DNA from 3 places in the Bacillus thuringiensis genome. Region 1 is predicted to be linked to each of the others. Evidence: predicted binding sites of a transcription regulator. Region 1 holds the regulator's gene; each other region holds the start of a gene.

Region 1 (6,150 bases):
GGCAGTAGCTTTTGCACATGATATTCCGCTAGTCGGTGTTCATCATATTGCTGGTCATATTTATGCGAACCGTTTAGTAAAAGAAGTTCAATTCCCGCTATTATCACTTGTTGTATCTGGTGGGCATACAGAACTTGTTTATATGAAAGAACATGGTTCATTTGAAGTAATTGGTGAAACGCGAGATGATGCAGCTGGAGAAGCATATGATAAAGTAGCTCGTACGTTATCTATGCCATATCCAGGTGGTCCGCATATTGATCGTCTTGCACATGAAGGAGAACCAACAATTGATTTGCCTCGTGCATGGCTAGAACCGAATTCATATGATTTTAGCTTTAGTGGATTGAAATCAGCAGTTATCAACACTGTGCATAACGCGAAACAACGTGGTATAGAAATTAAACCAGAAGATTTAGCGGCAAGTTTCCAAGAAAGTGTAATAGATGTACTTGTAACGAAAGCAGCTCGTGCAGCAGAAGCTTATAATGTAAAGCAATTACTTCTTGCTGGTGGAGTAGCTGCTAATAAAGGACTTCGTGCGCGATTAGAAGAGGAATTTGCACAAAAAGAAAACATTGAACTAATTATTCCACCGCTATCTTTATGCACAGATAATGCAGCAATGATTGCAGCGGCAGGGACAATTGCGTATGAACAAGGCAAGCGTGCAACATTAGCCTTAAATGCGAATCCAGGATTAGATATTGAAGCATAGTTATGCACATAATTAACCACAGCTTGTGGATAAAACCCATATTATCTGTTGATAATGTGGGTTTTGTTGTGTATATGAAGTGTTGATAACTTTTTTGTTAGTTGTGGATAATGTGGAAAAGTTGTTTTAGTAGCTATTTTATAAAGGTGGATATGTGTATAAGTTTGTGGATAAACTAGATGAAGTCTGACCTTTGGATGTATTGTTTTTCGGGAAATAAAAAGTAAGAAGATATCCCTGAAAAACATTTTGAAATATCCCTCCATTATAGAGGGTGCTGATATTGTCAATCCTTGTCGGTAAATCGATATTTCGTGTCGAATCGTTTATATATATAGGGTTACGATAGATGTATTTGAAAAATCGTTGAAATATCCCGAGTTACCATTGATATATTCAAAAAATTATTTATGTACTTAAAAAAAGATGTCGCATAGTCAGAAATCATGACTGATGAGACATCTTCCTTATTTATTAAATACTCTTATACATGCAGCTCTTCCCATTCTGCCATACAAGTTTCAAGTTGTTCTTGTAGCGTTTGTTTTTTTGTTGTAATTTCACTCGCTTTTTCATAATCTGCATATATTTCTGGTAAGCAAAGTTGATCTTCTAACGTAGCAATTTCTTCTTCTAAGTTTAAGATGTTTTGTTCTAGTTCTTCAATTTTTCGAGTGCGTTGACGTTCTAATTGTTTACGCTCTTTTTCTTCGAGATAATTTAATTTTTCTTGAGCTACAGTTTTTTGAACAGGTGCCTGATTTTCTTGCTGTTCTTGTTGTTCAAATGCTGCGCGTTCAATCATTTCATTTTTCTTCTCCACATAGTAATCGTAATCCCCTAAATATTCCTGTGCACCTTCTGTTGATAACTCAACCACAGTCGTTGTTACACGGTTAATAAAGTAGCGGTCATGTGAGACAAATAGAAGAGTCCCTGGATAATCAATTAAAGCATTCTCTAAAATCTCTTTACTATTTAAATCAAGGTGGTTCGTAGGCTCATCCAGAATTAATAAATTTGACTTTTGCATCATAAGTTTCGCAAGAGCTAATCGAGCTTTTTGTCCACCACTAAGGGAAGATACTGGTTTCAGTACATCATCTCCTGTGAATAAAAAATTCCCAAGTATAGTACGGATTTCTTTTTCAGGTTGCAGTGGATATTCATCCCATAGTTCATTTAAAACCCGTTTAGAAGATGTTAAGTTTGCTTGCTCTTGATCATAATAACCAACAGATACATTTGATCCGAAAGAAACATCACCATTTAATAGTGGTAACTTATTCACAATAGATTTTAATAATGTAGATTTCCCAATTCCGTTTGGACCAACTAAAGCAACACTATCTCCGCGAGTTAAGCGCATAGTTACGTTTTCAATTATAGGGTCCTCATCATAGCCAATGGTTGCATCCTTTACTTGTAAAACATCATTTCCACTTTGCTTTTCAATATCGAAGTGGAATGATGCTGACTTAGAATCACCTAATGGTCTCGTTAATAATTCCATTCTGTCTAGTTGTTTACGGCGACTTTGAGCACGTTTCGTTGTAGAGGCGCGAGCTATATTCTTTTGAACGAAGTCCTCAAGTTTTGCGATTTCATCTTGTTGTTTTTCGTAACGTTTCATTTCTTGCTCGTATAAGGCTGATTTTAAGTCTAAATATTTACTGTAGTTACCAACAAATCGTCTGCTTTCTTTATTCGAAATTTCATATACTTGTGTAACGAGTTTGTCTAAGAAATAACGGTCATGTGAAACGATTAATATTGCGCCAGGATAACCTTGTAAATATTGCTCAAGCCATGTTAATGTTTCGATGTCTAAATGGTTTGTAGGCTCGTCCAAAATAAGTAAGTCTGGTTTTGTTAATAATAATTTCCCGAGAGCTAATCTTGTTTTTTGCCCACCGCTTAAAGTAGAAATCGTCGTCTGGTGCGTTTCAACTGGGAAGCCAAGGCCGCTTAAAATGGAGCGAATATCCGCTTCATATTGATATCCACCTTGATCTTTATAATTGAGTTGCAATTGGTCATAATCAGCTAACAATCTTTCATATATAGCTTCGTTTGAAAAGTTTTCTTCTTTTCCCATTTCTTGCTCAAGCCTTCGAAGTTTTGTCTCCATTTGCTGTAAGTGGGTAAAGACGGTTAGCATTTCATCCCAAATTGTTAAAGACGTTTCTAGGCCGGTATTTTGAGCTAAATACCCGATTGAGACATCTTTCGGTTTTATAATTTCGCCACCATCATGTGATAATTCACCAGCGATAATTTTTAATAATGTAGATTTTCCAGCTCCATTCCTTCCAACTAATGCGATACGATCTTTTGTTTGTACTTCCAATTTTATGTTTGCAAGAATTGTTTCTGCACCGTATAATTTCGAAAGTCCATTTACTTGTAATAAAATCAATGTTTTCACCTCAAATAATTTCTTAACTTTGCCATGTTTATATTTCTCAATCATACTAAAAATAGTGTATAGTTTAAAATAAGAGAGAATACTTCTTCTCTTTATTATACAAGGAATTTAATGAGTGCTAAACTTCTGTATTTGATTAAAGTATATGAATAAAGATAGGAAGAGAGGAGAGGTCATATGGATCAGCAAAAGATTCCACAAGCCACTGCTAAAAGATTGCCTCTATACTATCGATTTATCCAAAACTTATCTCTTTCTGGTAAGCAGCGTGTTTCATCGGCCGAATTGAGTGAAGCGGTAAAAGTAGATTCCGCAACAATACGAAGAGATTTTTCGTATTTTGGAGCGTTAGGGAAAAAGGGATACGGATATAACGTAAATTATTTATTATCATTTTTCCGCGAAACACTTGATCAAGATGATATCACGCGTGTAGCACTTATTGGAGTAGGTAATTTAGGGACCGCTTTCTTACATTATAATTTCACGAAAAACAATAATACAAAAATTGAAATGGCATTTGATGTTAGTGAAGAGAAAGTTGGAACAGAAATCGGGGGCATTCCTGTATACCATTTAGATGAATTAGAAGAGAGATTATCAAATGATATACAAGTGGCAATATTAACAGTACCGGCTACAGTAGCACAAGCTGTAGCAGATAGATTAGCTGAAACGAGCGTGCATGGTATTTTGAATTTCACACCAGCACGATTAAACGTATCAGAGAATATTAGAATTCATCATATTGATTTAGCTGTAGAGTTACAAACATTAGTTTACTTTTTGAAAAACTATCCACAATAAAACGCAGAGGAAGCGACCTCTGCGTTTTATTATTGTTTCTTCTTTGTGAATTTAACTAATATAAGGCGAAGTGCCAAATTAAAATCAATTGTTGCCATAACTGCAAATAGTATTGTCCACACATTCCAGATTGTATCTGTCACGTTCGTAATGGCGAAGCGTGTAAAGATACATCCAAGAAGGAAGTATAGTGCAGCCATGAACAATGGTGAGTTTCTCATACAAAAAATCCTCCGATAAAGCCTTGCATTTTTTCAGCTTCTTTAATCATTTCTTGAATTTGCTCATTGCTCATAAAAATTTGCCCAATAGCGACTAATGTATTCATCGCAACATGAGCTGCAATAGGAACGATAATTCGCTTCGTTTTTACATATAAAAAGGCGAATACGAGCCCCATAGAAGTGTATACCAATAAGTGAGTAAAATCAAAATGAATTGCTGCGAATACAAGCGAACTAATGATAGCTGCAATAAAGAAGTTGAACTTCTTATAAAGTGCACCGAATAAAATTTTTCTAAATACGATTTCTTCTAAGATAGGTCCGATTATAGATACAACAATAAGGAACCAAGGCGTAGTTCGTGCAATTTCCATCAGTTTCATTGTATTTTCTGAACCTTGTTTAATTCCTAGTAGTTGCATCTCGATCATACCGGCAACTATTTGTGAAAAGAAAGCTAAGAATAATCCGATGAAAATCCATCCAATTGTAGCTGGAACAGAAGAGCGCGTTGAATCTAAATGCCTGTCACGAATATCTGTTCTAAGTAACCAAAGTACGATACATAATGCAACAAAGAAGCTAATAATTGCCCAGTGTCCCGTTATGATTTGTCCTTTTTCCTCAATGGTAAACCCTCTATTATCATAGAGTCCTGTTTTTAGGAGAAGTGGTAATCCAACAACGCCAGATAACTGCATTAAAATGTATGTAACGATAACCCACCAATATTGTTTTTTCAAATGGTTTAACCATCCTTTCTAACTATAGTGTATGAGATAAGTTAGGATAACATGTAAATATGCTACCTACGATATAAACCTCACTTAAATTATGTTTTTTTCGTAAATCCTTATTTGAAATTATAATAGAAGACAGGAGAAAGTTGTGTGTATAGCGAAAACAACTTAGGGTGTCCTTTCATATTGTAACATACGAGCAGTGGAAACAATGCTTCATATAGTAAAGGCGGTATTCTATATAGAAAGTTTATATAGTAATTTGCGAAAAAATTATGATTTTTTTACTTGCAAAAGAAATTGAGATTATTTATTATTATAAGTGTGTTAGCACTCGGGTGACTTGAGTGCTAATAAATAAAATTTACATAACAAAATGAGGAGGTTATTGTTCATGCTAAAGCCATTAGGTGATCGCGTTGTAATTGAGCTTGTTCAAGCAGAAGAAAAAACAGCAAGTGGTATTGTATTACCAGATACTGCAAAAGAAAAACCACAAGAGGGTAAAGTTGTTGCAGTAGGTACTGGTCGAGTGCTTGAAAATGGTGAGCGTGTTGCTTTAGAGGTAGCAGCAGGTGATCTTATCATCTTCTCAAAATATGCAGGTACTGAAGTGAAATATGAAGGTACAGACTACTTGATTTTACGTGAAAGTGACATTTTAGCAGTTATCGGTTAATTATATAAATCTTAAAAAATCCAAGGGGGTCAATTATTATGGCAAAAGATATTAAATTTAGTGAAGAAGCACGTCGTTCGATGCTTCGCGGTGTCGACACTCTTGCAAACGCAGTAAAAGTAACGCTTGGACCAAAAGGTCGTAACGTTGTACTTGAGAAAAAATTTGGTTCACCACTTATTACAAATGATGGTGTAACAATCGCAAAAGAAATCGAATTAGAAGATGCATTCGAAAACATGGGTGCGAAATTAGTAGCAGAAGTTGCTAGCAAAACAAACGATGTAGCTGGTGACGGAACAACAACTGCAACTGTATTAGCGCAAGCTATGATTCGTGAAGGTCTTAAAAACGTAACAGCTGGTGCTAACCCAATGGGTCTTCGTAAAGGTATCGAAAAAGCTGTTACTGCTGCAATTGAAGAATTAAAAACGATTTCTAAACCAATCGAAGGCAAATCTTCTATCGCACAAGTAGCTGCTATTTCTGCAGCTGACGAAGAAGTAGGTCAATTAATCGCTGAAGCAATGGAGCGCGTTGGTAACGACGGCGTT
Region 2 (6,150 bases), 750 kb from region 1:
TGGTGCGATAAGAGAACTTAATCCAAGACCTGCAATTTCTTTTCCTGCTTCCAGTTGGAAAATTAATGCGGATACCGGACCGACTATAGCACTGGCGACGACAGTTGGGACGAGAATCATTGGATTTTTAGTGATATTTGGCAACTGTACTTTCGGAGTACAAAGAGCTTGAGCTAATATGCCACCTAAATTGTTTTCTTTCGCTGATATGACAGAGAATCCGATAAACTGAGCGACGCATCCGGCAAGAGCTGCACCACCTGCAACACCGTCTAAGCTAAGTGCGATCGCTAACGCAGCTGATGAAGCTGGAGAGATAAGTAATAGTCCCCAAACTACTGCAATGACGATAGAAGCGATGAATGGGCTACCAGCTGAGCTATCTTTAATGAACGCTCCAACTGCATTTAAAACAGGAGTAATATTATGAGATAACCAAATACCAACTAAACCAGAACCTAATATGGCCGCAAATGGAACGAGCATCATATCTAAAGCAGTTTTTCCGCTTAAACGTTTACCAATATATACAGCTAAAGTTGCTGTTAATAAAGCACCGATTGGCTCACCTGTTTTAATAATTAGACCAGCTTCAGTAATTGAAATGGATCCGGCACCAATTGCTCCAGCCACCATAGCCGAGAAGATTACAAGACCATTTGCACCGAGCATAAAAGCAATTCCTGCACCAATCGCTGGTGCCATTAGTGATTTTGCAACAACTCCAATTGTAATAAGCAACGGAATATCAACAATTCTTCCTATATTTTCGATTAGTAAACCAATTCCGAGGGATACGAAAATACCTTGTGCGATACCAGCAGATGCTTTAAATACACGAGACATTATATATTCCTTCATTTGTTTCACCTTCTCCTATAAGTTAGTAACCAATTGTTTTCATATAATCACGTAAAATATCGTTTGATTTTGCGAATCGAGATTCTTCATCCTCTGTTAAATTGAGTTCTACAATTTCTCTTATACCGTCTCTAGTAATAATAGCTGGTACTCCTGTACAAATATCATATTCACCGTACTCACCATCTAAAATAGCTGATACAGCAATGACACGGTGATCATCATTAAAGATTGAGCTTGCAATATATGCTAGAGAATTTCCGATTCCGTAATAAGTAGTTCCTTTACGTTTATAAATTTCCCATCCGGCTTTTGCAGTCTTCTCAACGATTTCATCTAAATCTATTTCACCAAATCGTTCTTTTTGTTCTTCTAAAATTTGCAGAATTGGCTTTCCACCAACAGTTACATGAGACCAAGCAACCATTTGAGAATCACCATGTTCTCCTAATGAATACCCATGAATACTACGAGGATCTACATGTAACATTTCAGATAAAATTGTTCTTAGGCGAGAAGAATCTAATGATGTTCCTGTACCGATTACGCGATTTCTAGGTAATCCAGATAATTTCCATACTTCATATGTGATAATATCAACTGGGTTCGATGCGAGTAAGAAAATACCATCAAATCCACTTGCCATTACGCCGCCAACAACACTTTCCATAATCTTCGCACTCGCTCCTAAAGTATCTAAGCGACTTTGTCCAGGTTTTGGTGCTGGTCCTGCAGTAATAATGACAATGTCCATATCTTTGCAGTCTTCATAGCTTCCTGCATATACTTTTGTTCTTGTATTTGTAAAGTTAATGCAATGTGATAAATCCATTGCTTCCCCAACTGCACGTTCATGATTTATATCAATTAATAATAGTTCTTCGCAAATTCCTTGATTTACAATGGAATACGCACAACTTGATCCAACTAATCCAGTACCGATAATTGCAATTTTTCTTGTATGTCTTTTCATAGCAATCTCTCCTAAGTGATCATATAATCTATTTCTTTTGTTCTTTACACTCTTAATTATAGAGGTTCTCACGATAGAAACCATGGATACTTTGTGAAATATTGAGCAAAGTATTTGTCCTTTTTGTGAATTGTTATATTACATTTTCGTCATATTTGTTACAACTGGAAAAATATTTATTATGTATTTATTGACATACAAAAAAATAAAACGAGCGAATCTATTTTCGCCCGTTTTTTCATCCTATTATTCTGCACTTAACTGACTTTTTAATTGCTGCACGATCATCGGATTCGCAGGTGCTGCCGGTTTGTAATAACTCTTTTGCTTTGCGTACTCATACATATTACGTTGACGCATTTCATCTTGATTACGAATTTGGATTAACGTTTGATGTAACTGTTCATTATCAGACTGAGAAATATAATTTGCATAACTTGTTAAACTTGCATTTAATCCTGCTAAATAATCATTTACCATATCTTTTTCATTCATCTTTCTCTTCCTCCTATCCTAGGAAAGTCATTAATTGCTGTTTCGTATTTCTTGCATCTTGCGCATCTTTTTGTAGCATTTGTTTCAGTTGTGGATCTGTACACGTCTGTGCATACTGCTCCAACTTGTTAATAATCGTTGCGTGTCCACCAATTAAATGACGTAAGTTTTCTACTTCAAGCTCTGTTAAATTTTGCATGGAATACTCCTACCTTTCTTCTTTCATTCTTCCTTAGTATTCTGTTCTTTTTAAATCGTATTCATTAAAAAGTCTGCTAAATAATCATTTAACTAAAAAGAGCCTCTAAACGATTAGAGGCTCTTTCTACTTAAATTCCTTTCCGCTTCTTCAATCGCCCGTTGCATTTGTATTAACGGATTTTCAATCATTTTCCCATGCCCTGTCGCCAATAAAGACGGCTTATACTCCAGCAATTTCTGAGCACTCGTTAATGAAACTTCTGCATCCCAAGTCCCAAACATAGGAAACGGGAAAAGCCACTTCAACTGTCCTGCTACCGCTAATCCTCCTCTCGTTTGAAATGCATCTCCAACAATGAGTGCATCATTTCTTGTGTCTAAAAATGCCATTGATCCTGGTGTATGACCTGGAGCTCCAATCGCTACAAGAGAACCAACTTTATCTCCCTCTTGAAGAAAAATATCTGGGATCGTATGTATCTGTTTTGACACTCCCACTTTTATTGGTGTATTTCGTTCTCCCTCTTGTAGTGCCTTATCTCCTTCAAGTAAACAAGCATCTCTTTTAGAAATATAGACTGGAACATCGGGCATCTCTTGCTTTATCGCATCAAGCGCTCCTACATGGTCATCATGCGCATGTGTAATAACGATATTCGTAATCGGTTTTCCTATTTTCCGAGCTGATTGTAAAATCTTCTTTGCACAAAACGGTAAGGCCGCATCAATTAAAGTTAATCCTGTTTCTTCTTCAACGAAGTAACAGTTAATTGGAAATAGACGCGGTAAAAATGCAATTTGATGCACTGTTTCTACGCTTATTACCTTCATCTTCTTTACCTCCATAAAAAAGAGCTGTTTACACATACATATGTAAAACAGCTTTATTCAAGAATTCAGCAATAAAAAAACCAGTAGCCAACTGGCTACTGGTTCTCTCTCATCTATTAAACTGTGTAACGCTCATCTTCTAAAATTTTCGCAGCGATTTCACGTTTCTTCGGAATTACATTAAGTGGTGTGTGGCGAGTTAATTTACGTAATGATGATAACATCATGCGCAGCATGTCGCCATTTTCAACTGCGATAAGTGTTTCTTTCGCATCTGCTTCGATTTCGTTAAATGCTTCTTGGCAGAATACTTCAGTGTATAACACTTTTTGTTTATTCTTTTCAAGACCAGTTGTTTTGATTGCTTTTTCTGTACGAAGAACAGCTGACTCCATTGCGTATAGGTTGCTTACGATGTCAGCGATATTCACAAGAATTTCTTGCTCTTTATCTAATGCTTTACCGTATTTTTGAGCAGCTAATCCAGCTACCATTAAGCCGATTTTCTTCGCATTAGTTACTAAATACTTTTGAAGTGCTAATGGCTCATCGCCTACTTCTTCTGGCATCATCATCATTAACTCTTCTTGTAATTTTTGTGCTTTTTGAAGAAGTGGTAATTCACCTTTCATCGCTTTACGTAAGAACGTACCTGGTACGATTAGGCGGTTAATTTCGTTCGTTCCTTCGAAAATACGGTTAATACGAGAATCGCGGTACATTCTTTCAATCTCGTATTCTGCCATAAATCCGTAACCACCGTGAATTTGAACACCTTCATCTACTGTATAGTCTAATACTTCAGAACCGAATACTTTGTTTAAAGAGCACTCGATTGCATATTCAGCGATAGAAGCTGCTACTGCTTTACCGTCTTTTACTTCTTCTTCAGATAATGTGCTCATGCGGCTTTCGAATAAACCTACTGTACGATATACAGAACTTTCAGCTGCATATGTTTTTGCTGCCATATTCGCAAGTTTCTCTTGAATTAATGGGAAGCGAGCGATTGGTTGCTTGAACTGTTGACGTTGGTTTGCATATTGTGCTGAAATTTCTACTGCACGTTTCGCAGATCCAACTGTACCAACACCTAATTTATAACGACCGATATTTAAAATGTTGAACGCGATAATATGACCTTTACCGATTTCACCAAGTAAGTTTTCTTTCGGCACTAACGCATCTTCTAAAATTAACGTACGAGTTGATGAACATTTAATCCCCATTTTCTTTTCTTCTGGGCTTGTAGATACACCAGCGTATTCTTTCTCTACGATAAATGCTGAGAAATGCTCTCCATCAATTTTTGCATATACAACGAATACGTCAGCGAATGCAGAGTTTGTAATCCACTGTTTCTCACCGTTTAATACATAATGTGTACCTTCTGCATTTAAACGTGCAGTTGTTTTTGCGCCTAATGCGTCAGATCCTGAACCTGGCTCAGTTAATGCGTATGCAGCTAATTTTTCACCAGTTGCAAGTAATGGTAAATACTTTTTCTTTTGCTCTTCGTTACCGAATAATACGATTGGTAAAGATCCGATACCTACGTGAGCACCGTGAGTGATTGCAAAACCACCAGCGCGAGAGAATTTCTCTGCGATTAACGCTGAACTTACTTTATCAAGACCAATTCCGCCGTACTCTTCTGGCACGTCAGCGCCTAATAAACCAAGCTCCCCAGCTTCTTTTAAAAGACGAACTGAACGATCAAATTCATGTTGCTCTAAATATTCAAGCTCTGGAAGAACTTCATTTACGATAAAGTCCTCTGTCGTTTTTGCAATCATTTTATGCTCAGATGAAAAATCTTCTGGCGTAAACACTTGATCAATCGTAATCTCATCAACTAAAAAGCTACCGCCTTTAACCGCATTTCCTACTGTTTTTTCCATGAAAATTTCCTCCTTCATATTTTCATGAGCAGCTTCTCTCTTTTTGAAAGAAGCTGGCTCTCCCGTTTATTTTTTATAAACCTTTGTTGCTTCCATTCTTTGCTTTAGCGTCGTCTCGTTCTGAGCAAGCCGCTTACACTTTTTTTATAATCCAGTTCCAGTGGCTAGAACAGTCGGTCGTTTCACCCCTTCCTGTGAGGCAAAAAGCGCCTCTTCGTCAGGGCTTCCAACGCCCTTCTGTTCTGAGCGAGCCACCTGCACTTTTTATCTAATCCAGTTCCAGCGGCTAGAATGTTCGGTGGCTTCGCTTCTTCCTGCGAGGCAAAAAGCGCCTCTACGTCTGAAGCTCCATCCCCCTCACATTCTGAACGAGCCGCTTCCACTTTTTATAGTAATTCAAATACTCCCGCTGCTCCCATTCCGCCGCCAATACACATTGTTACGATACCGAATTGTTCGTTGCGGCGTTTCATTTCGTGAATAAGAGATAGTGTTAGTTTTGCTCCTGTACAGCCAAGTGGATGTCCAAGTGCGATTGCACCACCGTTTACGTTTACTTTTTCTTCATCTAAACCAAGTTCACGAATAACTTGGATCGATTGAGAAGCGAATGCTTCATTTAGTTCGAATAAGCCAATATCAGATAGCTCTAAGCCAGCTAGTTTTAACGCTTTTGGAATTGCAGCGATTGGGCCGATTCCCATTACTTCTGGTGGTACGCCAGCTACTGCAAATGAACGGAATTTCGCAAGTGGCTTCATGCCATCGCTCACTGCTTTTTCACGATCCATTAATAGTACAGATGCTGCACCGTCACTCATTTGTGAAGAGTTACCAGCTGTTACAGAACCGCGAACGTTAAATGCTGGACGTAATTTACCTAAAATG
Region 3 (6,150 bases), 860 kb from region 1:
AGCACGTGTAAAAGGTGATTATGTTGTAATTGATAATACCCCACCAGAAGTGAAACTAATTGGATTAAAACCTGGTATTTACGAGTTAAATGAAGAAAATTATACAGTAGAAGATGGCAAAAAAGCACTATGGATTAAAGGAAATGTATACGATTCAAATGTTGACTACTTAAAAGGAAAAGGATTAAACATTACGCAAGAAGCGAATGGCGTTATGTACTATGACTATTCTCCATACTTGCATAAGTTTTTACCGATTAATGCAAATGGCGATTTTAAAGTTGGCATTACACCTGACTCCTTCAGAACGGAAGGTCCAATGAACACAGGCGTATATATTTTCGATTATGCAACTGCAGGAGCTGACTATCCAAGCGGTGTAAATAACTACTGGTTTATCCCGCAAGGTGCTCAATATGCGAAAGCTAGTTACGATAAAAAAGAATTATATAAAAATGACGAGTTCACAGTAACACTAAACGCAAAACACGTAAAACAATTTGTTGCTGGGCAATTTAATGTAAACTTCCTAGAGAAGAACTTCAAATTTGCAAATGCGAAATTTAATCCTGCTTTTGAAAAGCTACTTTCCGAAAAAGGAGTAACCGCAAAAGTAAATGAACCGAAACTAGAGGCAGGTTCGGTTACAGTTGGCGGCGCTATCGATGACAAAAACTTTGCTGGATTAGATGGTGATTTCCCGTTCATTGATGTAACTTTCAAAGTAGAAAATGATGAATTTTATGAAGCAAATGCTCAATTAGAGTCACCAATTTTTGTTTACTGGAAACAAGGTGAATCAGAACCAAATAGAATGCGTGTACTTCAAGATCAAACATTCTCAGTTATGTCCTTAAATTCACTAGTAGAAGGAAATATTAAACCTGGTGCATTCTTAAATGAACGTGGATATTTAGATGAAAAGTTTGATTATACAAAGCTTGGCGTAAAAGTATATGCAACTGATTCTTACCGTCATAAGTTTGAAGGCTCACTAGATAAATACGGATACTTCAAACTCAATGGACTTCCAGTTAATAAACGCGACTACAACTTATATGTAGAAGTGCCAGGACATTTAACAAGCCGCCTAACAACGAAACTTGGTACTGAAAAAGACGGTAAGCTGCTTGGCCAATATTATTATGCAAGACCTGACGAAAACCTTGCCGGCGATGTAAATGGTGATAAAGTAATCGATATTAAAGATGGTGAAATTATCGCTAGCAACTACGGTAAAAAAGGACTAACTGTAAAAGACGGAGATCTTAATAAAGATGGTATTGTCGACGAAAAAGATATTCGCTTCGTTGAAAAGAACTTCTTGAAAAAAGGGCCAGATGCATCTAAATCACAAACACCTGTAGAAAAATCAAAAAGCGGTACACTGGTAGATATTTTAAAGAAATTAGGATTAACACCTAAAAAATGATAAAGTGAAACTTTAATCAGTGGGGGGTGTTCATCCCCCACTGATTATCAGCCCTCACCAATCGGGCTTTTACGGGCAGTTGATCACCAAACTAACTTCTTTGCTTTCGCTGCATTTTGAGGTGGGATCTTACTGCCCGTTAATGCGGGATAATAAAGAGCACTCTACTTAAAGTAGAGTGCTCTTTTCTATAAACGACCCTTATCCAGCAAAAGGGGTATATTGGGGATATACAAGGGAAACCGGAAAAGGAATTTATATTAAATTATATAAGTTCAGAGGTAAGAAGCAGTTTCCCACCTCTGAATTATTTAGCAATTATTATAGTACTGGTGCCATTGTTTCTTTTAATACTTTTACAGAATGAGCGAATTTCGCTTTTTCATCTTCATTTAGCTCAAGTTCTACGATTTCACGTACACCTTCGCGGTTAATTACAGCTGGAACACCTACGTAAGCATCTTTTTCACCGTATTGACCTTCAAGGTATGCAGATACAGTTAATACGCTGTTCTCATTGTTTAAGATTGCTTTAGTTACACGAAGTAGTGACATACCGATTCCGTAGTAAGTTGCACCTTTACGCTCGATGATATGGTAAGCTGCATCACGTACATTTTCGAAGATTTTATCTAAGTCTTCTTGATTGTACTGTTCGTTGTTAGCTAAGATTGTTTCTAGTTTTTGTACACCGATAGTAGCGTGGCTCCATACTGGAAGTTCAGTGTCACCGTGTTCACCAACGATGTAAGCATGAACGTTACGTGGATCTACATCTAAGTAGTCACCTAACATGTAACGGAAACGAGCAGAGTCTAAAGTAGTACCAGAACCGATTACGCGCTCTTTCGGTAAACCAGATTCTTTCCAAGTTACGTAAGTTAAAATATCAACTGGGTTAGTTGCGATTAAGAAGATTCCATCGAATCCGCTATCCATAATGCCGCGAACGATTTGTTTAAAGATCTTTGTATTTTTCTCAACTAAGTCTAAACGAGTTTCACCTGGCTTTTGTGGTAATCCAGCAGTGATAACTACTAAATCTGCATCTTTACAATCTGCATAGCTACCGCTCCAAACTTTTGTCGGTGATGGTGAGAATGGTACCGCATGGCTTAAGTCCATTGCTTCCCCTTCTGCTTTTGCTTCATTAACATCTACTAATACGAATTCTTCAGCTACACCTTGGTTGATCATTGAGTAAGCGTAACTACAACCTACAGCTCCTGTTCCTACTAATACTACACGATTGATACCTTTTTTCATGTTAATTTCCCCTCTCTATTGTTCACATATATTTTTTATGATTATTTAAGTAATTAATTAAAATACTAATTTAATGTTGTTTAACTTCTTTACATTCATATTGTAGCACGTATTATTGTGAATTACTTCACAAATTATGACCTATTTGTGAACTTTTTCACATAGAGTGTAAAGTTATTAGAATAGGTGTGGAATCCATTTCAATGGAGGCGTTTTCTTTAGATTGTGAATAAAAATAGTGTGATTCGATTATTCCCTGTAACCAAATTCATTTTTTATAATCCAAATCCTAATAGTCGAAAAAGAAATCGTATTATAAGATTAAACTAACACATTATCGCCTTACAAAATGGACGTTAGTTGGCCTATATAGAATACAGTGAAATAAATCAATTAGCATATTCTTTAACACCTCCCTTTTAACCATTACCCTATATTAATAAAAAAATATCAGTTAAAATCATGCATTCTTTTCTAGTAATAAACCATCCAATATAAGTGATAGGCTACGCAAAGCTTTAGACAAATGCATCTCTGCATCTTCAGAATTCGCAATCCAACAAGCAAGGTCCACTAGTCCGCCATTTATGAATCTTGCTAATGCTTCACAATCCGTGTTTTCAATAATAGAGTCCTTCATTAGTTGCTGAAGCATCTCCGCCATCGTCACTAAACATTGTGACTGTGATGATTGATAATAACTAGTTCCTAATACTGCTGGTGCATCACGAAGTACAATTCGCTGGATCTCTGGATTAAGTGCCATTGATAAATACGCACGACAACGCCCAACAAACCCTTCCCATTTTCCTTCCGCCTCATCTGATACTTTTCCTAATTTATTATCCATTTCCATATCAATTTCTTTTACAACCGCTTCTAACAATCCTTTTTTATCACCAAAATGATGATAAATTGCACCACGTGTTAAACCGACAGATGCTGTAAAATCATCCATAGACGTGTTTACATATCCAACTGTACCAAAAGCCTCTCTTGCTGCACTTAGCAATTTTGCACGTGTTTCAATGATCATTTCTTCTCTTGTTTTTCTACCCATCTTTTCCTCCTACTTCTATTCATTCTCTTTATTCAAAATGAATCCTATTATAGTATCGTTCTCTATGTAAAAGAATAACTCCTTTTATCGTTAGCTCTCTACCCAACGATAAAACTTTCTAATTGACATACGCACCGTATGTTAATATGATATTGGCATACGGTGCGTATGTCAATTGTTTCTAGCTTACAAGATAATATAACTTCTTACCTATATCCTACATTGACTCACTGTCCCTTTTTATAGAAGGTATTAATGAAACAGAGGAGGAGTTAAAAGAATGAAGAATGTATATGTAAACGTCAAATACTTTGGTGATTATCATGTTTAATTCCTACCGCGAAATTTTCAGTGCTCCTGGTACAAAAGGATTCTCATTAGCAGGATTTATAGCTCGGATGCCTATATCAATGATGGGCATAGGTATTGTTACAATGTTATCTCAGTTACGTGGTGACTATTGGCTTGCTGGAGCTGTTGCAGCCACCTTTACATTATCATCAGCTTTACTAGCTCCTCATATTTCTCGGATGGCCGATCAATTAGGGCAATCTCGCATACTTCTTCCGACTACAGGTATCAGTGTTTTCTTTACGATCCTCTTACTCCTATGTACGAAATATGAAGCTCCTTATTGGACGCTATTTCTATCCGCCTTATGTGCAGGTTGTATGCCCAACATGTCAGCCATGGTGCGTGCACGTTGGACTAAACTATACCGTGGATCCCATAAATTGCATACAGCATTTTCCTTCGAATCGGTCGTCGACGAAATTTGCTTCATCATTGGTCCTGTATTATCTGTCAGTTTAAGTGTTATGTTCTTCCCAGAAGCGGGCCCACTTTTATCATCTGTTTTTCTTACAATTGGGGTATGCCTATTCACCATGCAAAAAAGCACAGAACCGCCTGTACACCCTCATGACATTACAAACAAAGGAACAGTGTTTAAAATCGGTTCTTTGCGAGTACTAGTATTCACACTCATCGCCATAGGTACTATATTTGGCACAATAGATGTCGTTAGTGTAGCTTTTGCTGAACATCAAGGAAACACCGTAGCTGCTAGCTTTGTACTTTCTGTCTATGCAATCGGTTCATGCCTTGCAGGTCTAATTTTCGGTACCCTTAAACTCAGTACTCCACCCTATAATCAATTTTTAATAGCAGTCACACTATCCATGATAACAATGCTGCCACTAGTTTTCGTAAACACTATTACTTGGCTAGTAGTTATTGTTTTCTTTGCAGGGTTATCTGTCGCTCCTACTATGATTATTACCATGGGACTTGTGGAAAAAATCGTACCTGAATCAAAAATAACCGAAGGAATGACTTGGGCAATTACAGGACTTGGAATTGGAGTCTCCCTAGGATCAGCGATAGCTGGTTTAGTTATTGATAACTTTGGAGCTCGGGCAGGATTTAGTGTGGCCATTATAGCCGGAGGCCTTGCCTTAACTATTGCACTTTTAGGATACAAAACTCTTCACTCCGCATATAGTCATGCTGTTATGAAACCGGATGGGCATTCAGCAGAGGGTTAAAACATATTCAAAAAATAGGATTACCTCTTCTTATGTATAAGAAGAGGTAATCCTATTTAAATTGATATAACTTTTTAAAATTTATTATTTATAATCTGTTATAGCTTCTTCTATATCTATACACAACAAAAAAGAGATAGCAGATTATGCTATCTCTTTTAGTATGACCCGTACGGGATTCGAACCCGTGTTACCGCCGTGAAAGGGCGGTGTCTTAACCACTTGACCAACGGGCCAGTTCTGGCAGAGAAGAAGGGATTCGAACCCTCGCACCGCGTTCGCGATCTACTCCCTTAGCAGGGGAGCCCCTTGAGCCACTTGGGTACTTCTCTATAATATGGCTCCGCAGGTAGGACTCGAACCTACGACCGATCGGTTAACAGCCGATAGCTCTACCACTGAGCTACTGCGGAACAATTATGGTGGGCCTAAATGGACTCGAACCATCGACCTCACGCTTATCAGGCGTGCGCTCTAACCAGCTGAGCTATAGGCCCATAATTGAAAAGCGGGTGAAGAGAATCGAACTCTCGACCAGAGCTTGGAAGGCTCTTGTTTTACCACTAAACTACACCCGCATTAAATTGAAAATGGTGAGCCATGAAGGATTCGAACCTTCGACCCTCTGATTAAAAGTCAGATGCTCTACCAACTGAGCTAATGGCTCATTTTGAAAGTGGTGCCGGCTAGAGGACTTGAACCCCCAACCTACTGATTACAAGTCAGTTGCTCTACCAATTGAGCTAAGCCGGCTTGCGACTTCAAAATGGTGGCTCGGGACGGAATCGAACCGCCGACACGAGGATTTTCAGTCCTCTGCTCTACCGACTGAGCTACCGAGCCTT

What was found. Region 1 encodes Rex, which represses fermentation and respiration genes when NADH is low (regulators of the CRP and FNR family bind a similar motif). Its sites were predicted from a motif close to TTGTGAAATATTTCACAA; they were not measured.
Positions count from the first base shown of each region.
Region 2: a site for Rex is predicted at 1,926-1,943, ahead of AC241_RS24885 (L-lactate dehydrogenase). Genes of this name have one in related genera too.
Region 3: a site for Rex is predicted at 2,814-2,831, ahead of AC241_RS24205 (L-lactate dehydrogenase). Genes of this name have one in related genera too.

Region 1 is NZ_CP012099.1:251,170-257,319, forward strand. It holds gene tsaD (tRNA (adenosine(37)-N6)-threonylcarbamoyltransferase complex transferase subunit TsaD) at 1-718, shown strand, start outside; gene AC241_RS01510 (ABC-F family ATP-binding cassette domain-containing protein) at 1,203-3,137, opposite strand; gene AC241_RS01515 (redox-sensing transcriptional repressor Rex) at 3,324-3,953, shown strand; gene AC241_RS01520 (YdiK family protein) at 3,983-4,174, opposite strand; gene AC241_RS01525 (CPBP family intramembrane glutamic endopeptidase) at 4,171-4,920, opposite strand; gene groES (co-chaperone GroES) at 5,312-5,596, shown strand; gene groL (chaperonin GroEL) at 5,635-6,150, shown strand, end outside.
Region 2 is NZ_CP012099.1:4,795,226-4,801,375, forward strand. It holds gene AC241_RS24880 (PTS sugar transporter subunit IIC) at 1-861, opposite strand, end outside; gene AC241_RS24885 (L-lactate dehydrogenase) at 884-1,834, opposite strand; gene AC241_RS24890 (spore coat protein) at 2,081-2,329, opposite strand; gene AC241_RS24895 (hypothetical protein) at 2,343-2,528, opposite strand; gene AC241_RS24900 (MBL fold metallo-hydrolase) at 2,642-3,361, opposite strand; gene AC241_RS24905 (acyl-CoA dehydrogenase family protein) at 3,478-5,262, opposite strand; gene AC241_RS24915 (acetyl-CoA C-acetyltransferase) at 5,649-6,150, opposite strand, start outside.
Region 3 is NZ_CP012099.1:4,684,900-4,691,049, forward strand. It holds gene AC241_RS24200 (S8 family serine peptidase) at 1-1,432, shown strand, start outside; gene AC241_RS24205 (L-lactate dehydrogenase) at 1,754-2,698, opposite strand; gene AC241_RS24210 (TetR/AcrR family transcriptional regulator) at 3,159-3,758, opposite strand; gene AC241_RS24215 (MFS transporter) at 4,082-5,305, shown strand; tRNA gene AC241_RS24220 (tRNA-Glu) at 5,470-5,541, opposite strand; tRNA gene AC241_RS24225 (tRNA-Ser) at 5,547-5,637, opposite strand; tRNA gene AC241_RS24230 (tRNA-Asn) at 5,644-5,718, opposite strand; tRNA gene AC241_RS24235 (tRNA-Ile) at 5,726-5,802, opposite strand; tRNA gene AC241_RS24240 (tRNA-Gly) at 5,813-5,883, opposite strand; tRNA gene AC241_RS24245 (tRNA-Lys) at 5,897-5,972, opposite strand; tRNA gene AC241_RS24250 (tRNA-Thr) at 5,983-6,058, opposite strand; tRNA gene AC241_RS24255 (tRNA-Phe) at 6,073-6,148, opposite strand.